DNA from 4 places in the Clostridium sp. CS1-1 genome. Region 3 is predicted to be linked to each of the others. Evidence: riboswitches for the same ligand, from Rfam matches in the RefSeq annotation. Region 3 holds a riboswitch; each other region holds the start of a gene.
What was found. A riboswitch is a leader RNA that binds a small molecule or an ion and turns the genes downstream of it on or off. The one in region 3 is predicted to bind thiamine pyrophosphate.
Positions count from the first base shown of each region.

Region 1: another riboswitch for thiamine pyrophosphate. It lies ahead of AC0N0V_RS15250 (ABC transporter permease); the one in region 3 lies ahead of thiC (phosphomethylpyrimidine synthase ThiC).
Region 2: another riboswitch for thiamine pyrophosphate. It lies ahead of thiS (sulfur carrier protein ThiS); the one in region 3 lies ahead of thiC (phosphomethylpyrimidine synthase ThiC).
Region 4: another riboswitch for thiamine pyrophosphate. It lies ahead of thiD (bifunctional hydroxymethylpyrimidine kinase/phosphomethylpyrimidine kinase); the one in region 3 lies ahead of thiC (phosphomethylpyrimidine synthase ThiC).

Region 1 is NZ_CM148680.1:3,276,247-3,284,379, forward strand. Features, by position in the region: gene AC0N0V_RS15240 (ABC transporter ATP-binding protein) at 1-209, opposite strand, end outside; gene AC0N0V_RS15245 (ABC transporter substrate-binding protein) at 392-1,414, opposite strand; gene AC0N0V_RS15250 (ABC transporter permease) at 1,437-2,210, opposite strand; TPP riboswitch at 2,398-2,505, opposite strand; gene AC0N0V_RS15255 (gamma carbonic anhydrase family protein) at 2,739-3,248, opposite strand; gene AC0N0V_RS15260 (TatD family hydrolase) at 3,383-4,162, opposite strand; gene AC0N0V_RS15265 (4Fe-4S binding protein) at 4,227-5,024, opposite strand; gene AC0N0V_RS15270 (hypothetical protein) at 5,394-5,528, shown strand; gene AC0N0V_RS15275 (hypothetical protein) at 5,756-6,286, shown strand; gene cydB (cytochrome d ubiquinol oxidase subunit II) at 6,902-7,906, opposite strand; gene AC0N0V_RS15285 (cytochrome ubiquinol oxidase subunit I) at 7,897-8,133, opposite strand, start outside.
Region 2 is NZ_CM148680.1:2,925,643-2,933,775, reverse strand. Features, by position in the region: gene gcvPA (aminomethyl-transferring glycine dehydrogenase subunit GcvPA) at 1-482, shown strand, start outside; gene gcvPB (aminomethyl-transferring glycine dehydrogenase subunit GcvPB) at 482-1,936, shown strand; TPP riboswitch at 2,169-2,277, shown strand; gene thiS (sulfur carrier protein ThiS) at 2,466-2,660, shown strand; gene thiF (sulfur carrier protein ThiS adenylyltransferase ThiF) at 2,662-3,462, shown strand; gene AC0N0V_RS13740 (thiazole synthase) at 3,582-4,346, shown strand; gene thiH (2-iminoacetate synthase ThiH) at 4,359-5,474, shown strand; gene AC0N0V_RS13730 (thiamine phosphate synthase) at 5,688-6,323, shown strand; gene AC0N0V_RS13725 (MASE3 domain-containing sensor histidine kinase) at 6,744-8,133, shown strand, end outside.
Region 3 is NZ_CM148680.1:1,340,443-1,348,575, forward strand. Features, by position in the region: gene thrB (homoserine kinase) at 1-693, shown strand, start outside; gene AC0N0V_RS06045 (DUF2935 domain-containing protein) at 768-1,577, shown strand; TPP riboswitch at 1,671-1,778, shown strand; gene thiC (phosphomethylpyrimidine synthase ThiC) at 1,909-3,216, shown strand; gene purF (amidophosphoribosyltransferase) at 3,217-4,656, shown strand; gene AC0N0V_RS06060 (PAS domain-containing protein) at 4,916-6,703, shown strand; gene AC0N0V_RS06065 (NAD(P)/FAD-dependent oxidoreductase) at 6,729-7,826, shown strand; gene AC0N0V_RS06070 (S1C family serine protease) at 7,853-8,133, opposite strand, start outside.
Region 4 is NZ_CM148680.1:936,524-944,656, forward strand. Features, by position in the region: gene AC0N0V_RS04150 (patatin-like phospholipase family protein) at 1-725, opposite strand, end outside; gene AC0N0V_RS04155 (hypothetical protein) at 994-1,116, shown strand; gene AC0N0V_RS04160 (amino acid ABC transporter permease) at 1,162-1,797, opposite strand; gene AC0N0V_RS04165 (amino acid ABC transporter substrate-binding protein) at 1,816-2,637, opposite strand; gene thiE (thiamine phosphate synthase) at 2,918-3,529, opposite strand; gene thiM (hydroxyethylthiazole kinase) at 3,520-4,350, opposite strand; gene cytX (putative hydroxymethylpyrimidine transporter CytX) at 4,526-5,698, opposite strand; gene thiD (bifunctional hydroxymethylpyrimidine kinase/phosphomethylpyrimidine kinase) at 5,691-6,494, opposite strand; TPP riboswitch at 6,572-6,671, opposite strand; gene AC0N0V_RS04190 (D-alanine--D-alanine ligase) at 7,075-7,983, shown strand.

The DNA.
Region 1 (8,133 bases), 1.9 Mb from region 3:
TGCATATAACTTATTTCTCCTGATACCTTTGCTTCTCCAGAGTCCGCTTTTAATATTCCTGATATTACATTCAAGATAGTACTTTTACCACTTCCGCTTGGTCCAAGAAGAGTTACAAACTCCCCTTCCTTCACTTCAAAGCTTATATCCTTAAGTATTGTATCGCCATCAAAAGTTTTAGATACATTTTTAAGTACAAGTTTTCCCATATTATTGTTATTCAAAACAATCTATCTCCCTTTACTAAATGCATTTTCATTTATTCTACTGCTATCACATTATGTTCATTAGTTATATTAATGAAAAATTAGGTGAGTTTACCCACCCACCTAATCCAAGTCCAATTTCATATAATTAGATTATCTATAATATTTATTCTACTCTTTTAAAATTATTTAGATGGAAGAAAATCATTAGTAAATGCATCTTCCGCTTTCATATCCTTATTAATCAAATTCTTACTGCGAAGGAATTTTGTGTAGTTATCCCAAACGGTAGCCTTCATTTCTCCCCATCTTGCAGCATCTTCTTTATATTTATTCTTTAAGTATTTTTGACTTTCTAGTGCTAGATTTTTATCTATCTCTGGAGCATTCTTAACTAAGATATCAGCTGCTTCCTCTGGTTTATCCATAGCAAATTCATAACCCTTTGTTGTAGCCTTTAGAAACTTTTTAGCTAAATCAGGTTTATTTTTTAAAGTATCTTCATTAGCTATCAATATAGGAGTATAGTAATCTAAATCTGGGTTTAACTTTCTTAATTCTATGTAATCAATTGGTATGTTTTTAAGCTTTGCATCAATTCCTGTCCATCCTTCATATATCCAAGCAAAATCAATATTGCCTTTTGTTGCTGCGAAGAAGTCCTGCTCACCCATATTTACTATTTTAAGCTTACCAAAGTCGGCACCCTCTTTTTTCATAATTGCTTCTAACACAGCATTCTCAGAAGGTGATCCGAAGCCACCATAAGTCTTTCCTTCAAAATCTTTTACAGTCTTTATATTTTTATTTTTAGGAGCTGCAAAGCCCGAAGTATTGTGTTGGATTATAGCTGCTATTGCTTTTATCGGAAGAGGAGTATCTGATGTTCTAGCATAAGTTAAGTCTTCTTGGTAACTTACTCCAAAATCTCCCTTTCCAGCTGCTATCAGATTTCCAACTGCTCCTTCAGAAGGTTGAATTATTTCCACATCCAAACCTTCCTCTTTGTAATACCCCTTATCTTTAGCTACATATAAGCCCGTATGATTAGTATTAGGCGTCCAGTCAAGTATCACCTTTACTTTAGTTAGTTCTTTCTTATCTGCAGTACTATTTTGTGGGGCTTTATTCGCTGAAGAACATCCCGCAAAAATAGAAGCAGTCAATAAACATGATGTTATGATTGTTAGGATTCTTTTTCCTTTCATAATAAAACTTACCTCCATAAAATTATTTTCTTTCTTTAACTTTTCTCTGCCACGGCATAAAAATATATTGAAGTACATACATAAATCCGAATAATGCTAAACTTAGTATTATTATTACAATTATAGCCGCAAATATTTTATCTAAAGCATACGCATTCTTCGCTCTTACCATAAAAATTCCTAAACCTTTTTCTCCACCAAGCCACTCGCCTACTACTGCCCCCATTATACTATAAGTAGCAGCAATCCTAAGTCCAGAAAAAAATGAACTTAATGCACTAGGGAATTTGACGTAAACAAATTTCTGGAGTCTGGTAGCCTTCATTATATCCATAAGGCTAAGCATATCTGTATCGACAGATTCTAGTCCATCTACAAGGCTAATAACTACAGGGAAAAAACACATCATAATAACAACTATAACTTTTGGAGTCATTCCAAAACCAAACCAAATAATAAATATTGGTGCTAAGGCTATGGTTGGTATGGTTTGGGAAACAACGAGTATTGGATACAAACAACTTTTTATTATTTTTATGCTATCCATTAGTACGGAAAGTATAACTGCAAAAACTACGGAAAGTAAGAAACCTAAGAGAGCTTCCTGCAAAGTTGCATAAATATGAGGTTTCAAATTAGGCATTACCTCAAAGAGAGTAATTAATATATCCTTTGGCGAGGGAAGTATGTACTTTGGTATTCCACCTTTGTCCACCACTATCTGCCATATGAATATGAGTACCAACTGAAAAATAGCAGATATAGTTCTATTTATTAATTTATTATTAGCTTTCATTCTTTACACATCCTATAATATCTTTAGAAAAATAGTTTTATGTTTACTTTGTTATTCGCCATTAGCTACTACTATATTAAATACAATCATTGTTATAAAGATGTTACTAATTACATATTCAAAGCTCGTTATCACTCAAATACACAAAACCCTTCTCCAATTGCGGAAAAGGGTTAAAATAGCAAAATTAAACTTTAACTATATTCCCTCCGTTGGCATTATCCAATTCAGGTTATAAGGGTCGAAACCTATAGCTTCCTCTCAGACAATACTATTGCCTCCCCCAGTTTGTTTATTATAATAAGACCTTTTAACATTAATAAGTATATCATTTTATAAATAAATATGTCAAACCTTTCGGGTGTTAGGCCATCCTCCTTAACTTTACGTTAACACTGACAATTCTAATAAAATGATTACTCAGTCTAATAGTTTTTATTTATCTGATGGCTACCCGCTCTAATACTCCCTCGCACTCTATGAAAGAAATTTGCACCAAATCGGATATTTGGGTTTTCTGCTTGCACTTTATTTGCTATTTTTATACTCTTTAGATTCGTCTAAATAAAATTTTGCAGACTCTCTGATATGCTCTCTCTCTTTTTCAGTTAATTCACGAATAACTTTTGCTGGAGATCCCATGCATAGAACTCCTGAAGGTATCTTTTTTCCAGCAGTTACAAGACTTCCTGCACCTACTATTGTTTCTTCTCCTACCTCTGCACCATTTAAAATAATAGATCCCATACCTATTAAGCAATTATCTCCAATTTTGCATCCATGTATAATTGCATTATGTCCAACAGTAACATATTCGCCTATTTCTACAGTATTCTCCTCACCTACATGTACTGTGCAATTATCTTGAATATTAGATCCTTTTCCTATATGTATAGAATTACAATCTCCTCTAAGTACAGCACCAAACCATATACTACTTTCCTCTTCTAAGATTACTTTTCCTATAATTTCCGCACTTTCTGCTACAAAGCCATTATCGTGTATTTTAGGTAAATAGTCCTTATAATTACGTATCATTTAAGTCACTCCTTAAAATAGTTATTTCTTAAAGTTATTTATTCTATTAAATTATACCAAATTTTATCGCAAAAGAAAGTATTAACAGTGTGCGTTTTATGTCAGCTTTTGATTGACAAATTTATATTTAACATTTATCTATCTTTCCAGTTACTCTCTAAATCTATTAACATTTTTGAACCAACTAAATTTATAAAGTTACTGTACATCTGTTCTTCTAATTCTTTAAAAGTAATCTTATGCATTTTGCATAAACTTGTCATTATCTGTTTAGTTAGAGTTGGCATCCCCATACTTCTGCTTAGCCATTCCTCTCCACCTGGGCCGTCAGTCTCTACAAATATTCTATTTAGGGGTATAAGTTTTGCTATCTCCCTTATAGTATCCGAATAGTGGAGTTCAGAACTTATTGTAAAATAATACTCTCTCTCCATCATTTTGAGTAAAATATCTTTGGGTCCTGAATACCAATGAACTATTACTCTATTTAGGGAGTATTTATCTAGCAAATTTAAAACTTCCTCCTCAGCGCCTTTGGTGTGAATATTTATAACCTTATCTAGCCTTTTAGCTTCACTTAGAAAAAATTCAAATACCTTCCTTTGTGCTTCAAAGCTTTCTTTATCTTCTACCCAGAAAAAGTCAAGTCCTATCTCACCTATTATTTTTGTTTCCTCTATATAAGGTATGAGTTCTTGAAGATCCTTCTCATAACCTTTAGCTTTCCAAGGATGTATTCCAAAAGTAGAAATTATGTACGGACTCATATTGGATATTTGTTTATTTTTCATATATGACTCTACATCCATAGCATTTGCTATGCTTAGTATTTTATTTTTATTTATTTCTTTTATTGCTCTCCTTAAATCTTTTTCACTATAGTGATCCAAATGAGTGTGTGCATCTATAATCATTTTTACCTCTCCCATAATCTTTGATTTTTTAATTAACAAAATAGCACTGGTGAAGTCACCAGTGCTATTTTGTTATTGTAGAATTTCTCGTAATCGGAATTCTTGCTTCACAAGGAACTGCTGTTTGACACTTTCCACAACCATAACGCGGCGCAAAGCGCTTTTTAGTTACATTTGTTAAAAATTCATCACAAGGTTCATGTTTTTTCCCATTTTCATCTATCGCTTTTACAGGACATCTATGAATACAAGCACCGCAGTTACTGCAATAATCATATAAACCACTGTACTTTCTTTCAGTAGGTTCAAAAGCCATATTTACAATTACACTTCCTATTCTTCCCGCGGAACCCTTTTCTGTTATTAAGGATTTACTTAAGCCGAAGGTACCAATTCCTGCTATATAAGCCGTGTGTCTCTCCGACCAATTACTCTTGAAATCTTTGGAAACAAATCTAGTGTCTAATGCAGGAGCTAAAGCTTCTCCTCCTAAGTCTTTTATTACTTGTACTAAAAACTTTCGAAGTTCGTTATTTACCTTTTCTCCCTCAACTCTACCATATAGCCACTCTAAAGCAGGTAAATCTTTTGTTATACGGTTTGCCTTTCTTACATCCTCGGTAAAAGGAAGAAAATAAGATATAACCGCCTTTGCCTCTGGCATCCACTCTATAGGCGTCATATAATCTACCCCTATAACCTCTTCTTCCTTTAACTTTAAAAATAATGGATCCTCTGTAGTTGCAATGCCTATTAAAGGTGTATCGAAAATTTTTAATCCCTTTAACTCTTCCACTTTATTGTAAGGTGTGTTTTCTATAAACTCTGCTGTGAGTTTAATAATATCATTTATACTTTCCACTGATATCCCCCCAAATTATTTACTTAAACCGCAATATACAAAAAACTTTTATTGTAAAGCGAAACTTCAATACATATAGTTATCAAAAAAGCTTTTTATAAATGCTAATTAAAATAGCTGTCATTTTAATTTTATTATATTTTTAAATTGTTTTACAAGGAAAAATAAGTAAAATCTTCACTTCTACTTTCTATATTATTTAATTTTTGAAAATATATCAATAACCATTTTACTCAGGAATAAACTAAGGATCAAAATTTTTAATAGAAGAATGTAAAAAACACCAGACATATTGAAAAATAATCTGCAAACACTATAGATGTAATTGTTGAATGCTTACAACTCTTATATATGAAAGGAGATAACAATATGAGAAAAAGAAAAATGACTGAAAATATAAAAATCAATAAAGCTCTTGCTTATAGAGAAGAAACCGCTACTTTTGATGCATTAAACGAAGCTAGCGGAAAAACTGATAAAACTGTTAGTCGCAAAAATAAGTAAAGCATTAAAGCTTCCAAGGGCCCTGATTGGTAATATATACAACCTTGGAGGCCTAAACTTATAAATAAATTCAAAAACTTTGTTAATTTGTGATTATTATGATATACTAATATAATAAATAGGAATTACGTACCACCTTCATAAAGGTGGTTTTTTATCTTATAGAACTTTAACTGCATACCAACGACCATAGAAGAAAATAATATAATAAAAAGGAGAATTTTATAGTGAAAAAAAATTATAAAATGAAAAAAACAATATCAATGAAGATGTTTATTACTGAATTTGGAGAAAATTTCTCTGATCACATGAAAGAAAAGTTGTTAGAACTTGAAATTGGATGTGTTCTAACAAGAAAAGAAGACAGCTATAGACTAGATCTCAAACATGTAGAACATAAGCAATATGACTGTCCTTCTGAGGATAACTCAGCTACCACTCAAAAGGAATATGCATATGGACAATTTTTAGTTATTGATAACGTATTGTATTTTACAGACAAATGTAATGAAACCAACCAAGTGATGAAGGCTCCGATTATTAATACTATATTTGATTCTTTAAGTGGTGAAGGTATGATTGCTGACGAAGAAGGAAGTGCAAAAATATTAAATGACAACAATATAGATTATGTTATAGATACAATATTATCAGTATTCCCTGAGGTATCACAAGCACATCTAGATATCGTAAAAGATATGACATCACGCTCTGAAACTAAAGTACTTAATGCTCTTTATAGCAAAACCTATAATTAACCTGTTATAGATGCCTATCTATAACGGGCTTCTATATTTTATGCTTACATAGAAAATGTTAAAATTAAACATAAATACCAATAAGAATATATTGTGTTATTTAAAGTAATGGATTATAATTAGATAGTTAAGTCGAAATAAGTTTTTATAGAACAATTGCAAGGTACAATTTGCAAGATTACAATTGTTTCAAAATATTAGAGTTATATAGAATTAGAATATCAACGAATCTTCTAACCTTCAATTCTTAGAACCTTCAATTTACATCTTCTAGTTTAATCCCTAACTTTTTAATTTTATTTAATTATTGTACTAAATGCTTTCTTATTAGCATATACTACCTTGTTGCTTAGTTTCTATGAGAATTAGTAGGAGGTACTTTAATGAAAACTGAAGAAATATTTATAATTACTCAAGATGTTATTGAAGAATGTTTATCTGAATGTTTAGAAGCGTAATATCTATAATAAGATGCCAATACCTTTGAAGTATTGGCATCTTTTATTATGCTTAGAAAATAACATCTAAAGTCTCCCATTATCTTTATCTAAAATTTTTTAGACAAAGGTTTTCATTCTCTACTTGCCTTATGTTTATCATAATTAAGTATTCTTCTTAATACTCTAACTCATCTGCTTTTACTCTCTTCCTAAATATCCAATAAGTCCAAATCTGATAAGCTAACACGATGGGCACTAAAACCAAAGCTATTTTTGACATGAGTGATAACGTGTATGGGCTAGATACTGCATTATAAATTGTAAGACTATACTCTGGCTTTATACTAGAGACCATAACCCTCGGAAACATACCTAAAAATAATGATCCAACTCCAAGCGCTATTACAAATCCATTTGTTATCATTGCAATTGTTGTATTCCCCTTTTTCACCATAATAAAGGTTACAATTAGAAGAAGTAAAGCAGCTATCGCAGCCCCTAGTGCGAATTTACTATTATACAAGTCAGTTTTAATGAAACTTTCTATGATTAATACTATAGAAGCAATTACCGAATATAAACCAAATTTTTCGGCTATCTTCAACGCTCTCTCCACTAATATCCCTTCAGTTCTTAGTGATAAAAAAACTGCACCATGAAAGATAAATATAAAAAGTGTTGTAATACCTGCTGTTAATGTATATAGAGAAATTAGATCAATGAAGCTACCAATATAATTTAAAGCATTATCAATCGGAACACCTTTAATTAAATTTGCTAATGCAACTCCCCATAATATAGCTAAAACTAGACTACTTCCTGATATAACTCTATCCCAAGTTTTCCTCCAAACTTTATTTTCATGCTTGCTTCTAAATTCAAAGGCAACTCCTCTAAGTATAAGGGCAATAAGTACCAATAAGAGAGCAAGGTAAAAACCACTAAACATAGTAGCATACCAGATTGGAAATGCAGCAAAGATTGCTCCTCCAGCGGTTATAAGCCAAACTTCATTTCCATCCCAAAATGGTCCTATACTATTTATAATAATTCTTCTTTCATCATCTGTTTTACCTAAAAATATTAGAAGTATCCCTACTCCAAAATCAAAGCCCTCAAGAAAGAAAAAACCTATAAATAAAACAGCTACTAACAAAAACCATATAATAGCTAAATCCATAATGATCCCTCCTTATCCGCTTTTAAGCCTGAAATTGAAGTTCTATTTCCCATAGGAGGTTTTTTTGCGAATTTAAACATTAGGCATAAATCTATAATGATTAAAACTGAATATACAGCTACAAATGCTAACAATGATGTTAAAACATAACCACTTGATACTGTAGGTGACACTGCCTGTTCAAGCTTTAATAATCCAAATACTATCCAAGGTGTACGACTTACCTC
Region 2 (8,133 bases), 1.6 Mb from region 3:
GAAAAATACCTGGTAGAATTGTTGGGGAAACTACAGATAAAGAAGGAAAGAGAGCATTTGTTTTAACTTTACAAGCAAGAGAGCAACACATAAGAAGAGAAAAAGCTTCTTCGAATATTTGTTCAAATCAGGCGCTTAATGCTCTAACTGCATTAATATACTTGACAACTCTAGGAAAGAAGGGAATAAAGGAAGTTGCTGAACAGTGCATACAAAAATCTCATTATGCTTTTGATCAGATAACGAAGAGTGGAAAGTATAAGCCGCTATTTAATAAGCCGTTCTTTAAGGAATTTGTAATTTCTTCAGAAAGTGAAGTTCAATATGTAAATAAGGTACTCTCAGAAAATAAAATACTTGGTGGATATGAGATGGATAAAGAATACCCTCTGTACGCAAAATCGATGCTTCTTTGTGTTACTGAAAAGAGGACAAGAGATGAAATTGATAAATTAGTAGCTATATTGGAGGGGATTAAATAATGAAAGACTATAACAAGCTTATTTTTGAAGTTTCTAAAGATGGAAGAATAGCATATACCCTCCCAAGCTGTGACGTACCTGTAACATCTATAGAAAAATTAATTCCAGAGGAGTTATTAACTAAAAAGGAGCTAGGGCTACCTGAGGTTAGTGAAGTAGATGTGGTAAGGCATTTTACAGCTATTTCAAATAAAAACTATGGCGTCGATACAGGATTTTATCCACTTGGATCTTGTACAATGAAATATAATCCTAAAATCAATGAAGATATGGCAGCTATACCTAAGTTTACAGGACTTCATCCATATCAACCAGAGGATACTGTACAAGGTGCTTTAAAACTAATGTATGAGCTTGGTGAAAAACTTGGAGAGATAGCTGGGTTTGAAAGTGTATCTCTTCAACCAGCCGCAGGAGCTCATGGGGAGTTATCAGGTCTTATGATTATTAAGGCATATCATGAAAAAAGAGGAGACTTTAAAAGAAAAAAAATTATAGTTCCTGATTCAGCTCATGGTACAAATCCTGCATCTGCATCAGTAGCAGGTTTTGAAGTTATAGAAGTAAAGTCAGAAACCACTGGAGCAGTAGATATAGAGAGTTTAAAAGCTGTTCTAAATGATGAAATAGCTGGATTAATGTTGACTAACCCTAGTACATTAGGGCTATTTGAAAAAAATATTATAGAAATAGCAAAACTTGTTCATGAAGTAGGAGGATTGCTCTATTATGATGGAGCTAATATGAATGCTATTATGGGCAAAACAAGGCCGGGAGATATGGGCTTTGATGTATGCCATTTAAATTTACACAAAACATTTTCCACTCCACATGGCGGCGGAGGGCCAGGAAGTGGACCTATAGGTGTTAAAAAAGATTTAGTAGAATTTTTACCAAAGCCAGTGATATCAAAGAATAGAGAAGTATATTATTTAGATTATGATAGACCTTATTCCATAGGAAAAGTGAAAAGCTTTTACGGTAACTTCGGAGTTATGGTTAGAGCATTCACATATATATTAACTATGGGTGCAGAAGGGTTAAAAAAGGCAAGTGAAACGGCGGTATTAAATGCGAACTACCTAAGAGTAAAACTAAAAGAGTATTACAATTTACCTATAGATGATATTTGCAAACATGAGTTTGTACTAGGTGGTCTAAAAGGTGAAGAAAATCATGTAACAACTTTAGATGTAGCAAAGAGATTGCTTGATTATGGATATCATCCTCCAACAATTTATTTTCCACTAATTGTGCATGAGGCGCTTATGATAGAGCCAACTGAAACAGAGGCACTTGAGACACTTGACGAGTTCGTCAATGTCATGATTAAAATTGCTGAGGAGGCAGGTAATGATCCTGAACTAGTTAAGTCAGCTCCTAATAATACTATTGTAAAGAGATTGGATGAAGTTAAAGCAGCAAGAACTCCAATTCTTAAATGGAGTAAATAGCAAGATAAAAGGGAATGTATCATTATCGGATTAGATAGCAGTGCTAAAATCTTAAAACTCATAAATATTTTAGAGTGAAGGAAAACAGAATAAAGTGCGTAAAATAATTATATTTTAACTTAAGTGTATGTAGATTTTATGAAGATGTAAAAATAGTCCACTTTTTCTATGAACTGTGTTAGTTGACTTTAGTATTAGTTTGTGGTAAATTCAAATTAAAGCCAATAACAATTTAATGATTTAGGGGAGCCTGTAATAATAGGCTGAGAGTGGAATGTTATTCCTTACCCTCATAACCTGATTTGGATAATGCCAACGTAGGGAAAGAAGTCAGATAGTCTATTATCACGTTATATATTTAGAGTAATTGTATTTAGAAGCATTTGAATGCATAAAAACTACTTAGATGTATAATTATTTATTAAACTATCTATTTATTAAACTATATAAGGATATATCCTGTTAGGATATGAGGGAAGCATTTTAATGCTTCCCTTTTTATTTTGGTTTTAGAGAGGAGGAACATAATATGATTATAAACGGAGAAAATATGAATTTTGAGGATGGAATCACAGTTCGTGAAATGCTCGAGAAGTTAGAACTCGACATACAAAAAGTAGTAGTTGAAGCGGATTTAAAAATAATTGATAAGGATGAATTTTCTACCAAAAAACTAAGAACTGAATCAAAAGTTGAGATAATCAGATTTGTTGGAGGCGGCTAAAATGAATATCTATATAAACGAAAGAAAACAAGAGGTGGAAAAAGGTATCACTGCCCTTGAGTTAAAGAATATTATAAAAAAGGATGCTGATATAGTTATATATAACGGTTTTATTATAAAAGAAGATTGCCAATTAAAGGAAAACGATAACTTGGTTTTTATAAAAAGAGGTGAGATACCAGAGGAAGAAGACATGGAGGCTATGCTTTTATCGAGGCACACACCCTATGTACATGAAAAAATAAAAAAATGTAGTGTTGGTATAGCTGGTCTAGGTGGACTTGGATCAAACGTAGCAATTTCATTAGCGAGAATTGGAATAGGGAGGTTACTTTTGGTAGATTTTGATGTTGTAGAGCCAAGTAATTTAAATAGGCAGCAGTATTTTATAAAGCACTTGGGAATGAAAAAGACAGATGCTCTTGAACAATTAATAAAAGATTGTAATCCATTTGTAAAAGTTGAAAAGAGAGATGTGTTTTTAGATGAGACTAATATACATAACATTTTTAAAGATGTAGACATAGTAGTTGAGGCCTTTGATAATCCAATATGTAAAGCAGTGTTGGTTAATGAAGTTCTAAGTAAAATGGAAGATAAAAAAATTGTATCAGCTTCAGGAATGGCAGGATATTTCCCAAGTAATTCAATTGTTACAAGAAAAATAAAAGATAATTTTTATCTAATTGGTGATGGAGAAAATGAGGCCAAGCCAGGCTGTGGACTAATGGCGCCTAGAGTTGCCATTGCAGCGAATCATCAAGCAAATGCAGTTTTGAGAATAATACTAGGAGAAGAATAAGATGTAAAGAATTCATACGCAAAGTTCAATAGAAATACATTAGGAATTATGAAAGGGCTAAAGAAGTCATTTTTTAATGAGTTGGAAGTATTATATAAAATATTACGGAGGGTTTAATAATGGATAAATTAATAATAGGTGGTACAGAGTTAAATAGTAGATTATTTGTGGGGACAGGAAAGTATTCAACTAATGAATTAATACCAAAGGTTTTGGAGAGTTCCAGATCACAGGTTATTACCGTGGCGTTAAGAAGAGTTGATTTAAATTCTAAGGATGATAACATATTAAATTTTATAGATAAGAATGTTACTTTACTTCCAAACACTTCAGGTGCTAGAAATGCAGAGGAAGCTATAAGAATTGCAAGATTGGGAAGAGCAGCTGGCTGTGGTAATTGGGTAAAAATCGAGGTAATATCTGATAACAAATATCTTCTGCCAGATAACTTAGAGACTATAAAGGCAACAGAAGTTTTAGCTAAGGAAGGATTTGTAGTTCTTCCATACATGAACCCAGATTTAATGGATGCAAGAAGGTTAGTAGATGCTGGTGCAGCAGCGGTTATGCCTTTAGGCTCTCCAATTGGCACAAATAGAGGAATAAGAACTAAGGAAATGACAAGAATTCTAATTGATGAGATAAAGTTACCAATAGTAGTAGATGCAGGTATAGGTAAGCCATCTGAGGCAGCAGAGGCTATGGAAATGGGAGCTGATGCAGTGCTTGTTAATACAGCAATAGCTACAGCAGGAGATCCAATACTTATGGCAGAGGCATTTTCTTTGGCTGTACAAGCTGGTAGAAAGGCTTATTTCTCAAAATTAGGAGTGCAAAGACAATATGCTGAAGCATCATCACCTCTTACTGGATTTTTAAGATAGGAAGTGGAATAAATGAGTTTTTATAATAAGATAAAAGAATATGATACTTTTAATTTTGATAATTACTTTGAAAATATAACAGAAAATCAAATTGAAATGGCTTTAGCAAAGGATAGAATAAATGAGGAGGACTTCTTGGCATTATTATCTCCAAAAGCTGAAAAATATTTAGAAGCTATGGCACAAAAAGCTAGGGATATTACTGTTAGAAATTTTGGGAAAAGTATAGTTCTTTATACTCCAATATACCTTGCAAACTATTGTGAGAATGAATGTACTTACTGCGGATACAATGTTAAAAATAAAATTGATAGAAAAAAACTTACCTTCGAGGAAGTAGAAAAAGAAGCACAGGCTATAGCTGCAACAGGTCTTAAGCATATAATAGTCTTAACTGGAGAGTCTGGGTACCATTCTCCTATATCGTATATAAAGGAATGTATAAAAATACTAAAGAAGTATTTTACATCAATATGCATTGAGATATATCCTTTAGAAGAAAATGAATATGCAGAGCTTATAGAGGCTGGAGTGGATAGCCTTACAATTTATCAAGAAACATACAATGAAGAAGTATATGACAAAGTTCATCTCAGCGGACCTAAAAAAAATTATCGATATAGATTAGAGACACCAGAAAGAGCTTGCAGAGCAAAAGTCCATTCACTAGGTATAAGTGCATTACTTGGACTTTACAAATGGAGAAGTGAAGCATTTTTTTCAGGTATACATGCAGCATATATAGAGAATGAGTATCCTTCGGTGGAGATTTCTATGGGCATTCCGAGAATAAGGCCTCATGCGGGAAGTTTTGTAGATATTTACGAGGTAAGCGATAAAAATATAGTACAAGTCGCATTAGCCTATAAAATATTTCTACAAAGAGTTGGAATTAATATCACTACTAGAGAAGGAGCGGAATTTAGAGATAATTTTATTCCAATATGCGCTACAAAAATGTCTGCGGGAGTTTCAACTGAAATAGGCGGGCATTCTGCTGAAGATAAAGGGCAAGAACAATTTGATATTGCTGATGATAGAAGTGTTGAAGAAATTAGACAAGCAATAATGAAAAAAGGATATAACCCAGTTTTAAAAGATTGGGGTCCACTAAAGCCAGAGATATAAGGAAGAAAATTTATCCGACGACTACCCGCTCTAATACTCCACCTTCTCAAAGGTGGAGTATTAGAGCGGCTACGTCTCTGGATAACGATTTCTAAGCACCAGGTGGAGTTAAAACTCCATCTGATGCCAAGAACTCTGTTTATTGAGCATGCTTGAATTAAAAGCAATAAGAAGGACTGTTATGTTTATAATAGAAGGGGAAATATATAGGATATGTTTGAATTTGAAGGTAAAGATAAAACCTATATTGTTACAAATAGACAACTGATAACAAAGGGCACAATTTATGATGTAATAGAAAAATGTGCTATAAAAGGTGCTAGCGGGATATTTTTAAGAGAAAAGGATTTATCTTATGATGAACTTAAAGAAATGGCATATAGAATAAAGAAGATAACAGATAAGTTTAATATTCCACTAATTATTAATGGTAATATGCTTGTAGCAAGAGAAATAGGCGCTTATGGCTTTCATACAGGATTTGAGAATTTTAAAAATATGGTACTGAAGGAAAGGCTAAAATTTCAACAAAGTAAGGAGAGCTTTGAGAGCTCATTAGATTACAGTAAAACAGCTGATTTTATAATTGGGGTTTCAGTTCATGGTATTGAAGAGGCAATTGAAGCAGAAAAGCTAGGAGCTAATTATTTAATAGCTGGGAACGTGTTTGAAACGGATTGTAAACCAGGATTAAAAGGAAGAGGAATAGAATTTGTTCAAGGGATTTGTAAAAGTGTTAAAATACCTACCATAGCGATTGGAGGAATAAATTCTGAGAACTCTAAAGGGGTTTTAACAGTAGGAGCATTTGGTATAGCGATTATGTCATTAGCTATGAAAATAGAATGATAAATGGATTTTATATTAAATGTATTATTTTACAATAGTTTAAAGAATGTAGATTTAAATTTAAGCAAGAGAGCTAAGCTCTCTTGCTTAAATAATTACCAACAGAATAAGTCGTTTTATAGAAAATAATGACTTACGATAAATTTGAAAAAAATAAACATTGATGTTATAATATGAAAAAAGTAAAATAATTACTTAATAGTAAGTAATTATATGTATATATTTAACGTAAATGTCTCATGAAATACATATCTTTCAAATATTATTTATATCTAAGTCTTTAAACAAATAATCTTAAAATCAAATTTGTTTAATTAATAATACTTGATATTTTTTCCCACAATAACTTTACTATTGGGACTAGGATATAAGCATAAATTAAGCTTTATCGGTATTTTATAAAGAGGGGCGGGGTTGATTATGATGGACACTAAAACAATGGGGAGAGGTAAGAGATTAATTAATCCAGAAGTTATTATGAAGGCAATCTTAGCAATTATTCTAGTGATGATTGTAACATATTTAGGATTTAAAAATTATTTATTATTTCATACGCTTATTGAACTAGCTAGTGTGATATCTTCCTTTATCATATCAATAGTTGCTATAAATACGTATAGGATATCAAATAGTGGCTATTTCACTTTTTTAGGTATTTCATTTGTATTTTCTGGTTTCTTTAATTTACTTCATACCTTGGCATATAAGGGACTGGGAATATTTTATGGAGATACAGCAAACCTAGCTACTCAACTTTGGATAGTTACAAGATTTATAGAAAGTGCATCTTTGTTCATATCATTCACTTTCATTCAAAAAAGGTTGAAAGAAAAAATTACAATTCTAATTTATTTGATAGTATCCATATTTTTGTTATTGTCAATATTTTTATGGAGGATATTTCCTATATGTTATGTAGAGGGAATTGGGTTAACTTTATTTAAAAAGCTAAGCGAATACATTATTGCTATTATTTCAATGGCTTCAATCGTTGTTTTAGTAAAAAACAATAAAATGTTTCATAAGAATGTATACATTTGTATGACATTTTCCTTAGGCATAATGACTATTTCAGAAATACTTTTTACACTATATTCAGATGTATTTGGTATATCTAACATGATTAGTCATATCCTGTATGCGGTATCTTTTTATCTAATGTATAAAGCAGTCAGTGCCACAAGCCTTAGACATCCCTATAACCTTTTGTTTTATCAATTAAGTCAAGCAAATCATGAATTGAAGCTAAAAGCTCAGCAATTGGAAGAATCCAACGAAAAGCTAAAAATAGAAATAAGAGAACGTAAAATCGCTGAGAATGAGTTGGAAATAAGTGAAAAAAGATATAGGACTCTTGTAGACACTCTGCCTGATGCTGTACTAGTTCATATAGATGGAAAAATAACATTTGCAAATGATGAGGCGAAAAAACTTTTAGAAGTAGCAAATTCTAGTGACATTGAAGGCAAAATGCTATCTGATTTTATACATAAGGATTATCATAATTTACTCTATGAAAGATTAGATAAATTAAAGGAGGAGTCCAGCACTGTTCCGATTGTTGAAGAAAAATTTGTCAAGTCTAATGGACAAACTGTAGATGTTGAAATTACAAGTGCTTGTTCAATAAAAGAAGGAAGAAATGTTGTTATTAGTGTTGCTAGAGATATAACTGAACGTAGACTATTAAATGAAGCGGTGGAATATGATAAGTTAAAAAGAGAGTTTTTTGCAAATATGTCCCATGAATTTAGAACCCCTATAAATGTTATACATGCAACTGTACAACTTATAGAACAATATGGTATTA
Region 3 (8,133 bases):
TATAGATATGAAGGCTTTTATATAAATGTTTCAAAATGTGATATACCGATTTGTAGGGGACTTGGAAGCAGTGCAGCTTGTATAGTGGGAGGAGTTGCTGCAGCTAATGCCATTATGGGAAATGTTATGTCTATGGATAGAATAATAGAAATAGCTACAGAAATTGAAGGGCATCCAGACAACATAGTTCCTGCAGCAGTTGGGGGGATGGTAGTTTCGCTTCAGGAAGGCGAGAAGGTTAGCTATTCAAAGGTAAAGTTGCCTTATCAATTGAAATTTGCAGCTATGATACCAGATTTCCAAGTAAGCACGGCTATGTCTAGAGGAGTGCTTCCACAGAGTTACTTAAAGGAAGACTGTATTTTTAATATATCAAGGTCTGCAATGCTTATAAGTGCATTAAGTAATGGAGAGTTTGATAAGCTTAGAACTTGCTTTGGTGATAGAATACATCAACCATATAGAAAAAATTTAATCAAGAATGCAGAAATAATACTAGATAAGGCTAGAGAAATTGGTGCTATAGGCGAGTTTATAAGTGGTTCAGGTTCAACTCTTATGGCGGTAGTAGAACCTAAGGATGAAGAAAAATTTGAAAGAGAAGTTAAAAACTTTTTAAATAATTTCGAAGATCAATGGAGAGTAGTTTTGTTAGAGCCAGATATGGAAGGAATCCAAGTAGCATTTTGCTAAATGAAAAAAATGGAACACATTTAAATTGATTGCATAATATGATATACTGAGGAACTTTTTTTAGGAGGCATATTTTGAAAATCAATGATTTGAAAAGTCAGACATTGTTTGAACATCGTTTTTGGCTTCAGGTTTTAGGAGATCATTCAAGATTTATTTTAGGAGCTTTATCTCCAGAAGAAAATAGTAATATACAAAAGGCGAATTATTTTAAGAACTTATTTGACAATCTTTTGAATAATGCTAGAATGGATCTCAGTACCGAGGAGTTAAATAAGTTAAATAACTTAGCGTATAATGCAGCTTGTCAAATACGTTCTTTTAAACTATATCTTATTAAAGAGCATTTAATCGGTAAAATAAAAATTAATCTACCCCCAACTTTTATAAATCATATGGTTAACGAGGTGGAAGAGTACTTATTTATTCTTTATTGTATTATGAACAAGCAACCTTATTTATTGAATCCAGTACATTATCATAAATTATGGTTACTGGACGGGTCAGGTCATGCTGCTTCGATAGCAAGCTCTCTTGATATGGCAGAACAAGAGTTTATTAAAAAGAGTATGAAATTTCGAAAAAGCTTTGATAAGCTACATCAAAAGTCTCTTGAAATGAAAGGATACATGAGAACAGGGCTATTTAAGTTTCCAGCTTTAAGCAAACTTAATGAAGATGCAGAAGAGGAAATGAATACTTTTAAAAAATTCCTTAAGGATTTGGAAAAGCTAATTTTAGAAAAAAAGTTATTAGGAGACTTAAAGCCTTTAATGACTGACCATATGTACAGAGAAGAATGCTATTATCTCACTAAGCTTTCCATGGTTTCTGAGGTTAAAAAACCTGGCTGTGCACCTGAAAAGCCAAGGATAGAAGAGTAAAATAATTAAAGATTTAATAATCATCGGCTAAGCTTATATTTATACATTGCAGAACAATAACAATTATGCTATAATTTTCATGTAATCAAAATTGAATAACACTAGGGGTGCCCATGTGATGGGCTGAGATAGAACTACTAGTTCTGACCCTCATAACCTGATTTGGATCATACCAACGTAGGGAAGTACTTTATATAGTTAATAAAAATGCGAATTTCTAATATTGTATTTTCTATTAATGAAGTGTTTATGAGGGAGCTTATATTAGCTTCCTTTTTTATTTTATCTAGTGTTACTCTATTTTAAAAAAATTATAAAGGAGATAGAGAATATGAATTACACAACACAAATGGATGCGGCTAGAAAAGGTATAGTTACAAAAGAGATAGAAATAGTAGCAAAAAAAGAGAATATGGAAGTAAATAAATTAATGGAACTTGTAGCAGAGGGTAGAGTTGCAATACCTGCTAATAAAAATCATATATCTTTAAGTCCAGAAGGTGTAGGTGAAGGACTTAGAACAAAAATTAACGTAAATTTAGGTGTTTCAAAAGATTGTAATAGTATAGATGATGAATTAGAAAAAGTTAGATTATCAATAGACATGAAAGTTGAGGCTATAATGGATTTAAGCTGCTTTGGTAAAACAGAAGAATTTAGAAAAAAACTTGTAGAGGTATCATCAGCAATGATTGGAACAGTACCTATTTATGATGCAGTAGGTTTTTATGATAGAGAGTTAACTGATTTAACTGCAGATGACTTATTAAACGTAATTGAAAAACATGCACAAAATGGAGTAGACTTCATGACTATTCATGCAGGAATCAATAGGGAAACTGCAGCAGTATTCAAAAGAAATAAAAGACTAACTAACATAGTATCTAAAGGAGGAGCTTTAATGTATGCTTGGATGGAACTAACTGGTAAAGAGAATCCATTCTTCGAACATTATGATAAAGTTCTAGATATATGTGAAAAATACGATGTAACTATAAGTTTAGGTGATGCTTGTCGTCCAGGTTGTATAGCAGATTCTTCCGATGCGAGCCAAATAAAAGAGCTAATGATACTTGGAGAGCTAACAAAAAGAGCTTGGGAAAGAAATGTACAAGTTATGGTAGAAGGACCTGGTCATATGAGCATGGATGAAATAGCAGCTAATATGAAGCTTGAAAAAAAACTATGCCACAACGCACCTTTTTATGTGTTAGGACCTTTAGTTACAGATATAGCTCCAGGTTATGATCATATTACTTCTGCAATTGGTGGAGCAATAGCAGCTGCTTCAGGGGCAGATTTCCTATGCTATGTAACACCAGCTGAGCATTTAAGGCTTCCAACTTTAGAAGATGTGAGAGAAGGAATTATTGCAACAAAGATTGCAGCACATGCTGGAGATATAGCAAAAGGAATTAAAGGTGCAAGAGATTGGGATAACGCTATGAGTGAAGCTAGATCAGATTGGGAAAAGATGTTTAGTTTAGCTATAGACCCTGAAAAAGCAAGAAGATATAGAGAAGAGTCAATGCCAGAGGATGAGCATACATGCACAATGTGTGGAAAAATGTGTGCTGCTAGAAATATGAATAAAGTAATGAGTGGCAAAAACCTAAATATTTTAAGAGATGATGACTAAATGATTAAATCTGCTATTGGAAGATTGGGCATTTGTTTAGGTTCAGAAGATAAGCTTAAAGAAGAGTGCGGTGTATTTGGAGTTTTCTCAAGGGAAGACATAAATATAGGTAAGATAATCTATCATGGACTTTATGCACTACAGCATAGGGGACAGGAGAGTGCAGGGATTGCATTTTCTGATGGAAATACAATAAAGTGCCATAAGAGTATTGGGCTAGTTTCTGAAGTTTTTAGTAAAGAAAATCTGATAAATACTTTTGGGCAAATAGGAATAGGACATGTTAGGTATTCCACTACAGGAGATAGTAATAAAGATAACGCTCAGCCTATTTTACAAGAGTTTAACTCTAGACAAGTTGCAATTGCTCATAACGGGAATTTGCTTAACGCTGATGAAATAAAAGAACAATTAAGTAGATTGGGGATAAACTTTAAAACTACTACAGACTCAGAGGTTATTTTAAAGCTTATAGGAGAAAATCTAAACAGAGAAACTGATGTCAATACAATTATCAATGGATTAAGGCCTTTAAAAGGTGCATATTCCTTTGTATTGTTAACTGAGGATAGCTTGATTGGAGTTAGGGATCCTGATGGAATAAGACCTCTGTGCATTGGAAAGTTAGATGAAGCATATGTTATTTGTTCTGAAAGCTGTGCATTAACTTCTCTTGGAGGAAAGTTTATAAGAGATGTTGAACCAGGAGAAATGGTCATTATAAACAAAGATGGAATTAAAGAAATTAAGTTTTCCTCTAACTGTGATTATGCTACATGTGCTTTTGAGTACATATATTTTGCAAGAGAAGACAGTGTTATTGATGGAGTAGGTGTGTATAAATCAAGAGTTTTATTCGGAGAAAAGTTATATGAAGAATGTCCTGTTTCTGCTGATATTGTAATCGGAGTACCTGACTCTGGTATACCTTCAGCTATTGGATATGCTAAAGCTTCTGGTATTCCATATGCAATAGGATTGATTAGAAACAAGTACTTAGGAAGAAGTTTTATACAGCCTTCTAAAGAGGTAAGAGAAAATGTTGTTTCACTAAAGCTAACTTTACTAAGTGAAGAGGTAGAAGGAAAAAGAGTGGTTATAGTTGATGATTCGATAGTTAGAGGAACTACCACTAGAAGAATTGCTGAGTGTTTAAGGCAAAGTGGTGCAAAAGAAATACACTTTAGAATTGCATCTCCTCCAATTAAGCATTGCTGTTTTTTAGGAATTAATACTAGTAATAAAGATGAGCTTATAGCTAGCTATAAAAGTTTAGAAGATATAAGAGAGCACATTGGAGTAGATAGCTTAAGATACATCAGTATTAATGGATTTTTAGAATGTATGGAAAATAGGAAGTTATGCTTAGGTTGCCTTAATGGAAAGTATCCTTATTGTGAAGATACTGAAAAGATAAGAAACTTGTATTTGAACTTTTAATACATTAGTTTTATCTGTAAATAGGTGTATAGTAACTAAAATAGGTGTTTTAGTTACTCTGCACCTATTTGTCATGTGTGGAATTAGCAGTAAAAGTTTATAATTTGGTTTGCAAATTTTTATTTACTAGTATAGTAATTGAGATTAAATGCAATATTAAAATTAAGTGTTATATTATATGTTTGGTAACAAGAATTATTTTCGCTCAAATATTTTGAATAAATAATTCTGATCTTTTATTAAGGAAAGGAGTATTTGTATGAAAAAAGATATTGTTTATATAACTATTGATGGTAGAGGGGAACATGAAAGTTTTAGGGATTGTGTCACAAAAGTTTTAGAGACATTAGGTCCTGGTGAAGGGATACACGTTATCAAGGATTTTGAACCATTCCCTATGTACAAAATGATGGAAAGCAAAGGGTTTGATAAATATATAGAGAAGGTTAATGATGACGAGTATCATGTTTATTTTTTTCCTTCAACAAAGTTTAATGATATCAAAATGAATAATCATCTAACTGTTAATAATACGAGAATTAAGAAAATGATTGATATTGAAGTAGATTTTCTTAACAATAAAATTTCTTTGGATGAAGCTAAAAAAAGGGCTAGAGACTCTTTTGAGAAAATCACTGCTGAGGAGTTTGCAGTAGGTGAACAACATCTACATTCTTATGGTATTAGTGATGAGCTGCTAACAGAAAGGATGAATGAACTTTTAAGTATTTTCGAAGGAATTCTTGTTTCAACTGAATTAAAGCTTCCAAAGGGGCATCCAATAAATACATATCAACAAGAAACTATAGAACTTGGTAAAGTTCTTTCATTAATGGAAGAATTACTTGACAAAGGATTTATAAAGAATCAATGGTTAGAATTGTATGATAAACTAAGTCAAATAAATATTCATTTTAGTAGAAAACAAAATCAACTTTTTGCTGCTCTTGAGAGGAAGGGTTTTGATAAACCATCAAAAATAATGTGGACATTGGATAATGATATAAAAGATATTATAAAAAGATCAAGGGATCTATTAGAAGAGGATAATGATAAGGAATTCTTAGCTGTTCAACCTGAGGTAATCGAAATGATAAGGGATATGATGATGAAGGAAAATGAAATTTTATTTCCTACTTCAATTGAGTTGTTAACTGATGAAGACTTTACTGAAATGAGAATAGGCGATGATGAAATTGGATATTGTTTAATAGATAATCCGCCAGCATATAAAAGCAAAGATCTAAGCAAAACTAGTGATTTTACAACGAATAATTTAAACTTAAATGTAGATCTTTTAAAAGATCTTGCAAGTGTTCTTCAAAAGCATGGGGTAACTTCTTCTTCGAAAGATAATGAAGTTTTAAAGGTTAGTCAAGGCCTTCTTACTTTAAACCAAATAAACTTGATTTTCAAGCATTTGCCTATAGACTTATCCTATGCTGATGAGAACAACCTCGTTAAATTCTATAGTGATACGAAACACAGAGTTTTTCCAAGAAGCGCTGGAGTTATAGGTAGAGAAGTTAAGAACTGTCATCCAAAAGAAAGTGTTGATACCGTAGAAAAAATTATTAATGCCTTTAGAAATGGTGAGCATGATGAGGCTGAATTCTGGCTTGAAATTGAAGGAAAGTTCATTTACATAATTTACATTGCAATAAGAGATGAAGAAGGTAATTTCAAAGGTGTTCTTGAAATGATGCAGGATGCCAGTCACATTAGAAGTTTATCTGGTAGTCAGAGACTTATATCTTGGAAAGATGATAATTCATCTAAGGATAATAAGCAAGAAGAATCTATACAGGATAACAATAAATATAATATGAATAAAGATACAAAAATAGGAGATTTAATAAAAGAATATCCATTTTTAAAAGATTTCTTGGTATCCTTAAGTCCTAAGTATCAAAAGCTACAGTCACCTATGATTTTAAAAACAATGGGGAGTGTTGCTACGGTAGAAATGATTAGTGCAAGAGGTGGCTTTGAGGTTTCCGACCTTATCAGTAAATTAGCAGCAGAGATTGATAGGGTAAGTAATTAATTGAAAAACATGTTGGAAGGGATACATGGAAATGAAAGTTGCAATAATGGGAGCAGGATTGTCAGGATTATGCTGTGCAATTATATTAGAGAAGAATGGAATAGAGTCAACTGTTTTTGAAAAGCGGCGTATGCCTGGAGATAGATTTATAAATGCTGAAGCATTATTTCATATATCGAATAGACCTATAAATAATTGTCTCGAATATTTTAGCGATAAATATGGTATAGATTTAAAACCAATAGACAAAATTAGAAAATTAACAGTATATGGACCTAGTGCTCAGGCACTCCTTCACGGCAATTTAGGTTATTCAAACTTAAGAGGAAGGCATGAGGAGTCCTTTGAAAGTCAACTGGCAAGGCAGTTGAAGTTGAAGATAATATCTCACTCCGAATACGGATATGAGGACTTATTAAAGGAGTATACTCACGTTGTCTTAGCAACAGGAGATGCAGCATATGCAACAAAGCTAAATAATTTTCGTGTTGATTTAACTATTAACGTAAGAGGAGCTACAGTAGATGGCGATTTTAAGACAGATCATGTGGTGACTTGGTATAATAATGAATTTGCACCTGAAGGCTACTCTTACCTTGTGCCTTACACGGAAAAGGAAGCTAATATATCTATAGCGTATCCAAGTTATCCTGATACAACTATAAAAGAAATTGATGATTTATGGGATAAATTTTACGCCCGTGCCAAAGGCGATGTAAAGCAAGCTTTAAATATTACTGATAAGTATGAGGTGAAAAGGTACATATTAGGTACTTGTGATAGAGCTAAAATTAATAATACGTATTTTATTGGTAACTGTTTTGGTTCCATTATGCCAGCCTATGGACTAGGTCAATTTGTAGCTATACTTACTGGCATATATGCAGCACTTGACATATGTGGAAGAGGCGATTATGAAGAATTGGTTAAACCACTGAAAAAATCTTATGACAGTTCTCTAATTATTAGGAGGAGCATTGAGAAATTAGATAATAACAAGCTAGACTTATTCGTTAAAGCAATGGATAATGTCATGGCAAGCAAACTGTTCAGTGATGATACTGAATTAGATATATTTAAGATAGTGAGCAAAATACTAAAACCGTTCTTTAATGAAGGATAATTCTTCATTAAAGAACGGTTTTTAGTCTAAAGTCTCTTAGCCTGTCCGCTTAAAATTTTGAGTTTATTGTTTTCGTAACCCACCATATAAGTAACCTTATACTTACTTGATTTAGTTCCGCCATTACTTCTCTCAGTGGCATTTATAATAGATACTACTTCAATAGTTCTATCATCAACCACTCTACCAGTCATATTTTCAATTTCTACTGATAAAGTATCTAAATATCCATTTCTAAAAGTTTCATAAGTCATTTTCTTTTGCCAATCGGAGCCTAAGTATGAGTAAGCTGCTACGTAGTCTTTTG
Region 4 (8,133 bases), 400 kb from region 3:
TCAGCGGATATGGTATTTGCTATATCAAATAAAAATGATATGGGGTCAGTTTTGCCTTGTTTTGTATTACTTATTTCCGGACTGTCAAATTTAAATCCTATAGTAGGCCATCTAGGAGTGCCCTGAACGTCAAATATATTTATAGGAAAGTTGCAACAAACAGCTCCGTCTACCACGTAGCTTATTCCATCAGCATGCACAAATTCTACTGGTTTAAAGTAAAATGGAATGCTTATACTCATTCTTACAGCTTTAGCGATAGAAAATTTCATGGGGTTTATTCCGTAATCAGGTAGGTCATCTGGAAGTATTAAAATTTTTCGCCGTGTTATGTCTGCAGCTATTATTTTAAGTTTGCATTCACCATTGAAGGTTACGTCTTTAAATCGTCTTACTCCTTTTGCCTTTAGTAGTTTGTGTATCCATTCCTCCACATAGTCACCGGAGTATATTCCTTTTTCCACTAAAAATCCTAGAGCTTTTCCGAGAACAGGTAGCCTTTGGAGACCATTTTTGTCTAAGAAATCTCTAAAATCCATATCAGATAATATTTTTTTCATTTCTCTAGCTGTATAACCAGCTGCTACGAGAGAAGCAATTACAGCACCAACAGAAGTTCCAGCAACTCTTTCCCATTCATAGCCCTTAGATTCCATATAGGTTAAGGCACCTACTATACCTATGCCCCTCATACCTCCACCTTCAAAAACAGCATCTGCCTTCATAATGAACACCTCACTCTATTATCTAAATTATTCAATGGAACCATTTATGTGAATTGAGAATATATATATATAATATTATTGGATGTTTAGAAAGGTTATATCAAATTTGAAAAAATTATTATAATATGTCAAATGCTTCTAGTATACAAAAAATTGTAAATGTGATATATTAAAGGAATGTTTCAAATAACAAAAAATGTATTTAATAAGTCATTATTAAGAGAACTTTAAAAAATTATCAACTTTTAAAAAACAGGAGGTAGTATTTATGAATAAAAACAAGGGTTTTCAAATTCCAATGGATGTTATTGAGGAATGCTTAAAAGAGTGTTTGGATAACGTTAATAAGGAAAATGGAAAAGAAAAAACAAGTTCAGTTAGCAATAGATAGCCAGAACTTGTTATTTTTAATTATTTACATTTCTATATTCGATTATTAAAATGAGTACTTCTTTTCAATCTTTCTAAACATCAGTACCAATAATGATGTAATTAAAAGGTATATGGCAGCAGCTATTATAAATGGTGTGATGGTGAAGTCTCTAGTTACTACTTCTTTAGCAGCTCTGAGCAAGTCGCCAATACCAATAGCTGCAACTAATGCCGTGTCTTTTATAAGGTTTATTGCTTCATTACAAACAGGGGGAATTACATTCCTTGCTGCTTGTGGAAGTATTATTGTTATCATTGTCTGTCTATAATTCATTCCAAGTGCTTTAGCAGCCTCAAACTGTCCTTTATCAACTGACTCAATACCAGCTCTAAAGGTTTCAGCTAGGTATGCTGCGTAATTTACTGTAAAAGCTAAGCTGGCAGCAGTTAATGGTGATAATCTTATACCTATTACAGGAAGCCCAAAGTATGTGAAGAAAAGTTGTAGTAGCAGAGGAGTACCTCTAAAAGCCCAAGTATAAAAGCTTAGAACAACATTCAAAGGTTTTATTTTTAAATTTTTACCAATAGCTACTAACATTCCTAAGGGGACTGAAAAAACTGCAACTATTGCAAATAATTCTATAGTTAATATGCTTCCTTTTAGTATAAATCCTGTAACGTTCATAAGATCAGCCATTAAAATCACTTCCTAACTTTATTTTGTAACAATATCTTTGCCAAACCATTTTTGTGATATCTTATCTGCAGTTCCATCAGCTTTCATTGCATCTAAAGTTTTATCAAGTTCTTCCTTAAATGCTTTATCAGTTTTTCTTATACCAACACCATAATCTTCTTTTCCAAAATCCTCATCAAGAACTTTATATAGCCCTGGTTTCTTTGCTATGTAGTATCTTCCAACTACTTCATCAACAACTACTGCATCTAAACGACCTTGATTTAAGTCCATTAAAGCCTCTGTATTATTTGAATATTTTCTAGTTTCCTTCAATCCATTTGAAACCTCTTTATCAGAAGTTAATGCAGTCTCACTACTGCTGCCTAATTGGATACCAACTGTTTTACCAGCTAAATCTTTTTTACCTTTTATTGTAGAGTCGTTTTTTACAACTATTATTTGCTTATTTTGAAGATATACTTTTGAGAAGTCTATTTGCTTTTGCCTTTCTGGAGTAATAGTTAAACCGTTCCAAATAACATCTATATCTTTGTTATTTAAGCTTAGCAATACACCGTCCCATTGAACTGGTTTAAACACAACTTTTACGCCCATTCTCTTACCAACTTCTTTTGCAAGGTCTATATCGAATCCAACAATTTCTCCTTTATCATCTTTAAACCCCATTGGAGGGAAGCTATCATCTAGGCCTACAACGAATTCACCTTTTTGTTTGATTTCGCTTAAAGACTTATCTTGAGCCTGGCCACCATTTGCTTGCTTACTATTTCCACAACCAGAAAGTAAAAGTCCAAGTGATAGTACTGCTATAGTTAAAATTCCAAATTTCTTTTTCATTTTTAAAACCTCCATTTAATTAATTGTTTGCTTGATTACAATGCTTATTATACTTTAGCATGGTGAATTTGTAAAGTAGTAAAATTTAGTTTATAGATATTTATTTTATCCGATGACCACCTGCCTTAATACCCCAACGAACTCTGTTAATAAGTATCAGGTGGAGTTAAAATTCCATATGATTCCAAGTAAAATAGGGGACAGCTCACAAATTTTCACTGATTTAATGAGAAAAATTGTGAACTGTCCCCTTATATAAGAAAAATGAAGACTAAGTATATTATATTTTTAGTAGTTTAGCTGCAGATCTTATATCTTGCTTTCCTAAAATAGCAGATATAACAGAAATTCCATCTACACCTGTAGAGAGTACTTCTTTAAAGTTTCTTTCATTTATGCCGCCTATTGCTACAGCAGGGATATTTATATTATTATAAATATGCTTTAAGTATTCTATGCCTATAGGTGGATCTATATCTTTTTTTGTTCCAGTATAAAATACAGCACCAATGCCAAGATAGTCTGCACCATCTCTTTGTGCTTCTAAAGCTTCGTCTAAGGTTCCGGTGGATATCCCTATGATTTTATCATTACCCAGTATTTTTCTAGCAATCTTTATAGGCATATCATCTTGTCCAAGGTGAACTCCATCAGCATTAATAGCTTGAGCAATATCTATTCTATCATTAATTATAAGTGGAATTTTGTAATAATCGGTTACTTCTTTTACATCTAAGGCTACCCTATAAAACTCTCTTGTAGAGATATCTTTTTCTCTAACTTGAATTATCGTAACTCCTCCAAGTATAGATTCTTCTACTACAGTTTTTAAGTTTCTTCCACTTAGAAAGCTTCTATCAGTTATAAGATATAAGCTGTAGTCTATCTCCATATTATTCTTCCTTCTTTCATTAGTTTTTCTTCTGTTAATGTATAAATACAGTCAATTAGCTTCACTCTAAAACTTCCAGGGAATTTAGCTATCTCGTAAGCTTCTTCGCCAGCTAAATTCATTGAAAGTACTGCTGTTACAGTAGATATAAACTTATCTTCTGATGCTCCTGCAGTTCCACCACAAAGGGCACCAACCATACAACCAGCACCAGTAATCTTAGTTAGCATCTCTGTACCATTTTTAATAATCGCACTGCGAGTTCCATCAGTTATATAGTCCTCTTTTCCAGTTGCAGCAACCACACAATTATGTTTTTGAGCTAATTTTATACAAGCCTCCAAGGCACCTTCACCGCTATCCAATGAATCAACTCCACGAACTTCTGAATCAACTCCAGCTAAGAATTTTATTTCGCCTACGTTTCCTTTTATAACATCAACTCTTCCAAGTTCTAAAATTCTATTTATTACAGAAAGTTTTCTTGGAATAGCAGCGCAAGCTACTGGATCCAAGACTACTGGCACATTATTTACTTTTGCGGATATACTTGCAAGTACTGAAGCCTCTTCTTGTTCCTTAGTTAAAGTACCTACATTTATATAAAGTGCAGAAGATATTTTTGTAAAGTCAAAGACTTCATCATAAGCTTCACACATAGCAGGAGATGCACCATAGGATAAAAGGATATTAGCACAGTCATTTATTGTTACATAGTTAGTTATGCATTGAACAAGAGGTACTCTATTTCTTAGGTTTGAGAGTACATTAGAAACCTCTCTTAGATATAACTCTTCTTTTTCATTAATAGTATTTGTCATTTTTTATGCCTCACCTTCATTTTTAAATTTTGGATACATTTACGAACTTTTATAAGTATTTATTGACTGTTGCTAGCCTCCTAAATATGATTTAATATTTTATTTTAGTTGAACCTCGGAAGAAAAACTCAACTAGAACAACTAAATTACATATAAAATTTATAGATACTTAACATTATTGTGAATTACTAATCGGAGTTGATTTTTTTGAAGACAAAAACTTTACTGCTGACACATATATTAAAGATATAATTATAAATGTAAATAGAGTCGGGATTCCAAAGGAAATCTTAGTAAAGTAATTGTACAATATCACACCAACAAGTGCAGTGATAATTCCTATAGAGTTAAGTTTTCTAGAGCTATAATCTTCCTGAAAAAAGTAACTGATAAACACTACGGTGTAAACAGGTACAAATATACTTCCTATAGTAAGAAGAAAGTTCTGATAGTTTTCAATAGGGAATATAAAAGCTATACTCATTGATAAAATGGTATAAATAAATACAAGCAAATTATCATTTTTTATTTTAAACAGTTGCTTCGATGACTCTACTGCAGAATATATATCAAGAAAAGTTGTAGTTACTGTTGAGAAGAGAATTATAAATACTGGAGCTAATTTTATACTACTTCCCGACAAAAATTCGATTACATCTTGTCCGCTATATAGACTTATAAGTAATCCTAATGTGTACATTAAGCTGCTTCCTATGAAATATCCCCAAAATGTAGCATTTAATACGCCTTTTCTGTTTTCGCCGTTCTTAGTATAGTCGCCAATTAAAGGAAGCCAGGAAATAGGCATTGATATGGATATTTCTAAAGCAGTTACAAAGCTTATACTATCTTGTCCTAATACCTGCTTTGATGTATTGAAAGAGAAGAATAACATAAAGCATAAAATTATAAGTAGTAGAACCGAAATATCATTTATCTTCTTTGAGTGATTATTAAAGAAATAAGACCACACGAAAACTACAATACCAGTTACAATTATTCCTAAAGTGTTAGACATAGGGAGAAGACCATTTAAGGCACGTCCACTTTGGATAATCATAATTGTTGACCAGCCTATAAGCTGAAGTACATTTAAAAATGCAACTATTTTTCCGCCGTATTCACCTAGAGAATCCTTAACCTTACCCATTGCATTCTTCTTATCTTTAAAAGATATATACCCTCCTAAAGTTAGAAATGTTGTTCCTATAATATGTCCGAGTATAATTGCAACTAGTCCCTTAGTTAGGCCAAGAGGGGCGATAAGACCACCTGTATATATCTCAGCTATTGAAATAGCTGCACCTGCCCATAGAAGGAACATTGATGAGTTTTTTATCTTATTCAAATGAAACACCTGCTTTCTTATAAACCTCTACAAAATGGCCGACTGGACCTACGCCATGTCCAATAGAGAAGGAATTTTCTATCGCTTTAGTAATATATTCCTTTGATAGAGTAACAGCTTCTTCTACGCTGCAGCCTTTAGCTAAGTGAGATGCTATAGCTGAAGATAAAGTGCAACCTGTGCCATGAGTATTCTGTGTTTCTATCCTATGTCCTTTTAGGGTTACGAAATTTTCTCCGCAAAGTAGTATATCATTAGCATCATTACATCTATGGCCGCCTTTTACTAATACATTCTTAGCACCAAGTGTTTTTATTTTTAATGCAGCTTCCTTCATATGTTCCTCATTTTCTATTTTCATTCCAGTCAAAACCTCTGCTTCAGGAATGTTTGGGGTAACAATACTAGCGATAGATACAAGATCTTGTATTGCTTTTTCCGCTTCCGGTTTCAATAGAAAATACCCACTTTTTGAAACCATAACTGGATCTAACACTATGTTTTTAGCGTTATATTCTTTAAGGAGAGTTTTAATTATACTTATAGTTTCACTATTAGATACCATTCCTATTTTTACAGCATCTACATTGATATCATCATATATAGCTCTTATTTGTGCATCTATAAGTTTATTTGAAACATCCATAACATCTTGGACACCAACAGTATTTTGAGCAGTAATTGCAGTAATTACACTCATTCCATAAACACCAAGAGAACTCATTGTTTTTAAGTCTGCTTGTATGCCTGCTCCACCACAACTATCAGAACCAGCAATTGTTAATACTTTTTTCATGCGAATCACTCCTATTTTCATATGTGGGTAAACCAAAAAGGTGTATTGCAGAAAAGCAATACACCAAAAATACAAAGTGCTATATTGAGCTTGCTTCCCTACGCCAGTGTTAACTGGATCAGGTTCAAAGGGTTAGAGATAACTCTTCTCAGCCGTTTGGCACCCCCACAAAAATTTATTGAATTATTACATCTTTCATTTTAGTATATTTATACAAAAGTGCAACAGTTAAAATTACTATATATTTAAATGTAATCCACTTTATGCTAAGTATTAGTAGTAAATGCTAGTTTTTTTGTATGAATCTATAATTTGATGTTAATTGTGTTTAGCTTTTACTAATTTTATCTTTCAATAGTGTTATAATAGGTGAGGAAAAGCTTAAGTAGCTTTCTAGTTTAGTTATGTTATATTTTTAGAAATCGCTTTCACATTGTGTGAGGTAGTATTAGAACGGGTAGTCATCAAATAAATAAAACCACATATGCAGTAAAATAGAGATGAAGTGGTACTTCATTTATTTTGGCATATGAATACAATATAATTAAGAAGAATAAATAATATGTATGGAGGAATGAATATGAAAATAGGAGTTATTATGGGAGGAGTATCCTCAGAAAGAGAAGTATCCTTAAATTCAGGAAAAGAAATAGTGAAATACTTTAACAAGGATAAATATGAGGTTGTACCTATAGTTATAGATAAAAAAGATGATGTAATGGAAAAAGCTAAAGACATAGATTTTGCATTTATTGCTCTTCATGGTAAGTTTGGTGAAGATGGTATGATACAAGCAGTACTTGAAACAATGGATATTCCATATTCAGGATGTGGGCCTCTTACAAGTGGTATTTGTATGGATAAGGATATAACTAAAAAGATTTTAAGATATGAGGGCGTAAATACTGCAGATTGGCTATGTGTAAGCAGTGTGGATGAAATAGATTATGATTTTATAGACAAAATGGGTTATCCTGTCTTTATAAAGCCTAATAGTGGAGGCTCTAGTGTAGCTACAAATTTAATTAAGAAAAGAGAAGATGTAGAAAATGCAGTAAGACTAGCGTTAGATTATGACAAGGAAGTTATGATTGAAAAGTATATAAAAGGAGACGAAATAACTTGCTGCATGTTAGATGGAAAAATGATAGCTATAATTGCTATTAAACCTAAAACTAATTCTGATTTCTTTGATTACACAGCAAAATATGCTGATGGTGGAGCCGATGAGATAGTAGTGCAATTTGAAGAAGGTTTGCAAAAGCAAATTGAAGAAATGGCATTAAAATGCTGGAAGGTATTAAAGTGCAGTGTATATGTAAGAGTAGATATGATAATAAAGAATGGAGTTCCTTATTTACTTGAGCTTAATACTTTACCAGGTATGACTAAAAATAGTCTATTTCCTAAAGGGGCAAAGGCCGTAAATATGTCTTACAGTGATTTATTAAATGCGGTAACTGAATTATCTTTGAAAGAAAATAGATAAAATTGTAATGATGTCATAGAGTTTAGAATATAATTTAAAGATTGAAAGAACTAAACGTAAGAATTTCTTGTTATATTGCTAATTTACAAGAAAAATGCCTAATTTGTATAAATCTATGAGTAAAATATAAAAGTTGTTGACAGTATAGCA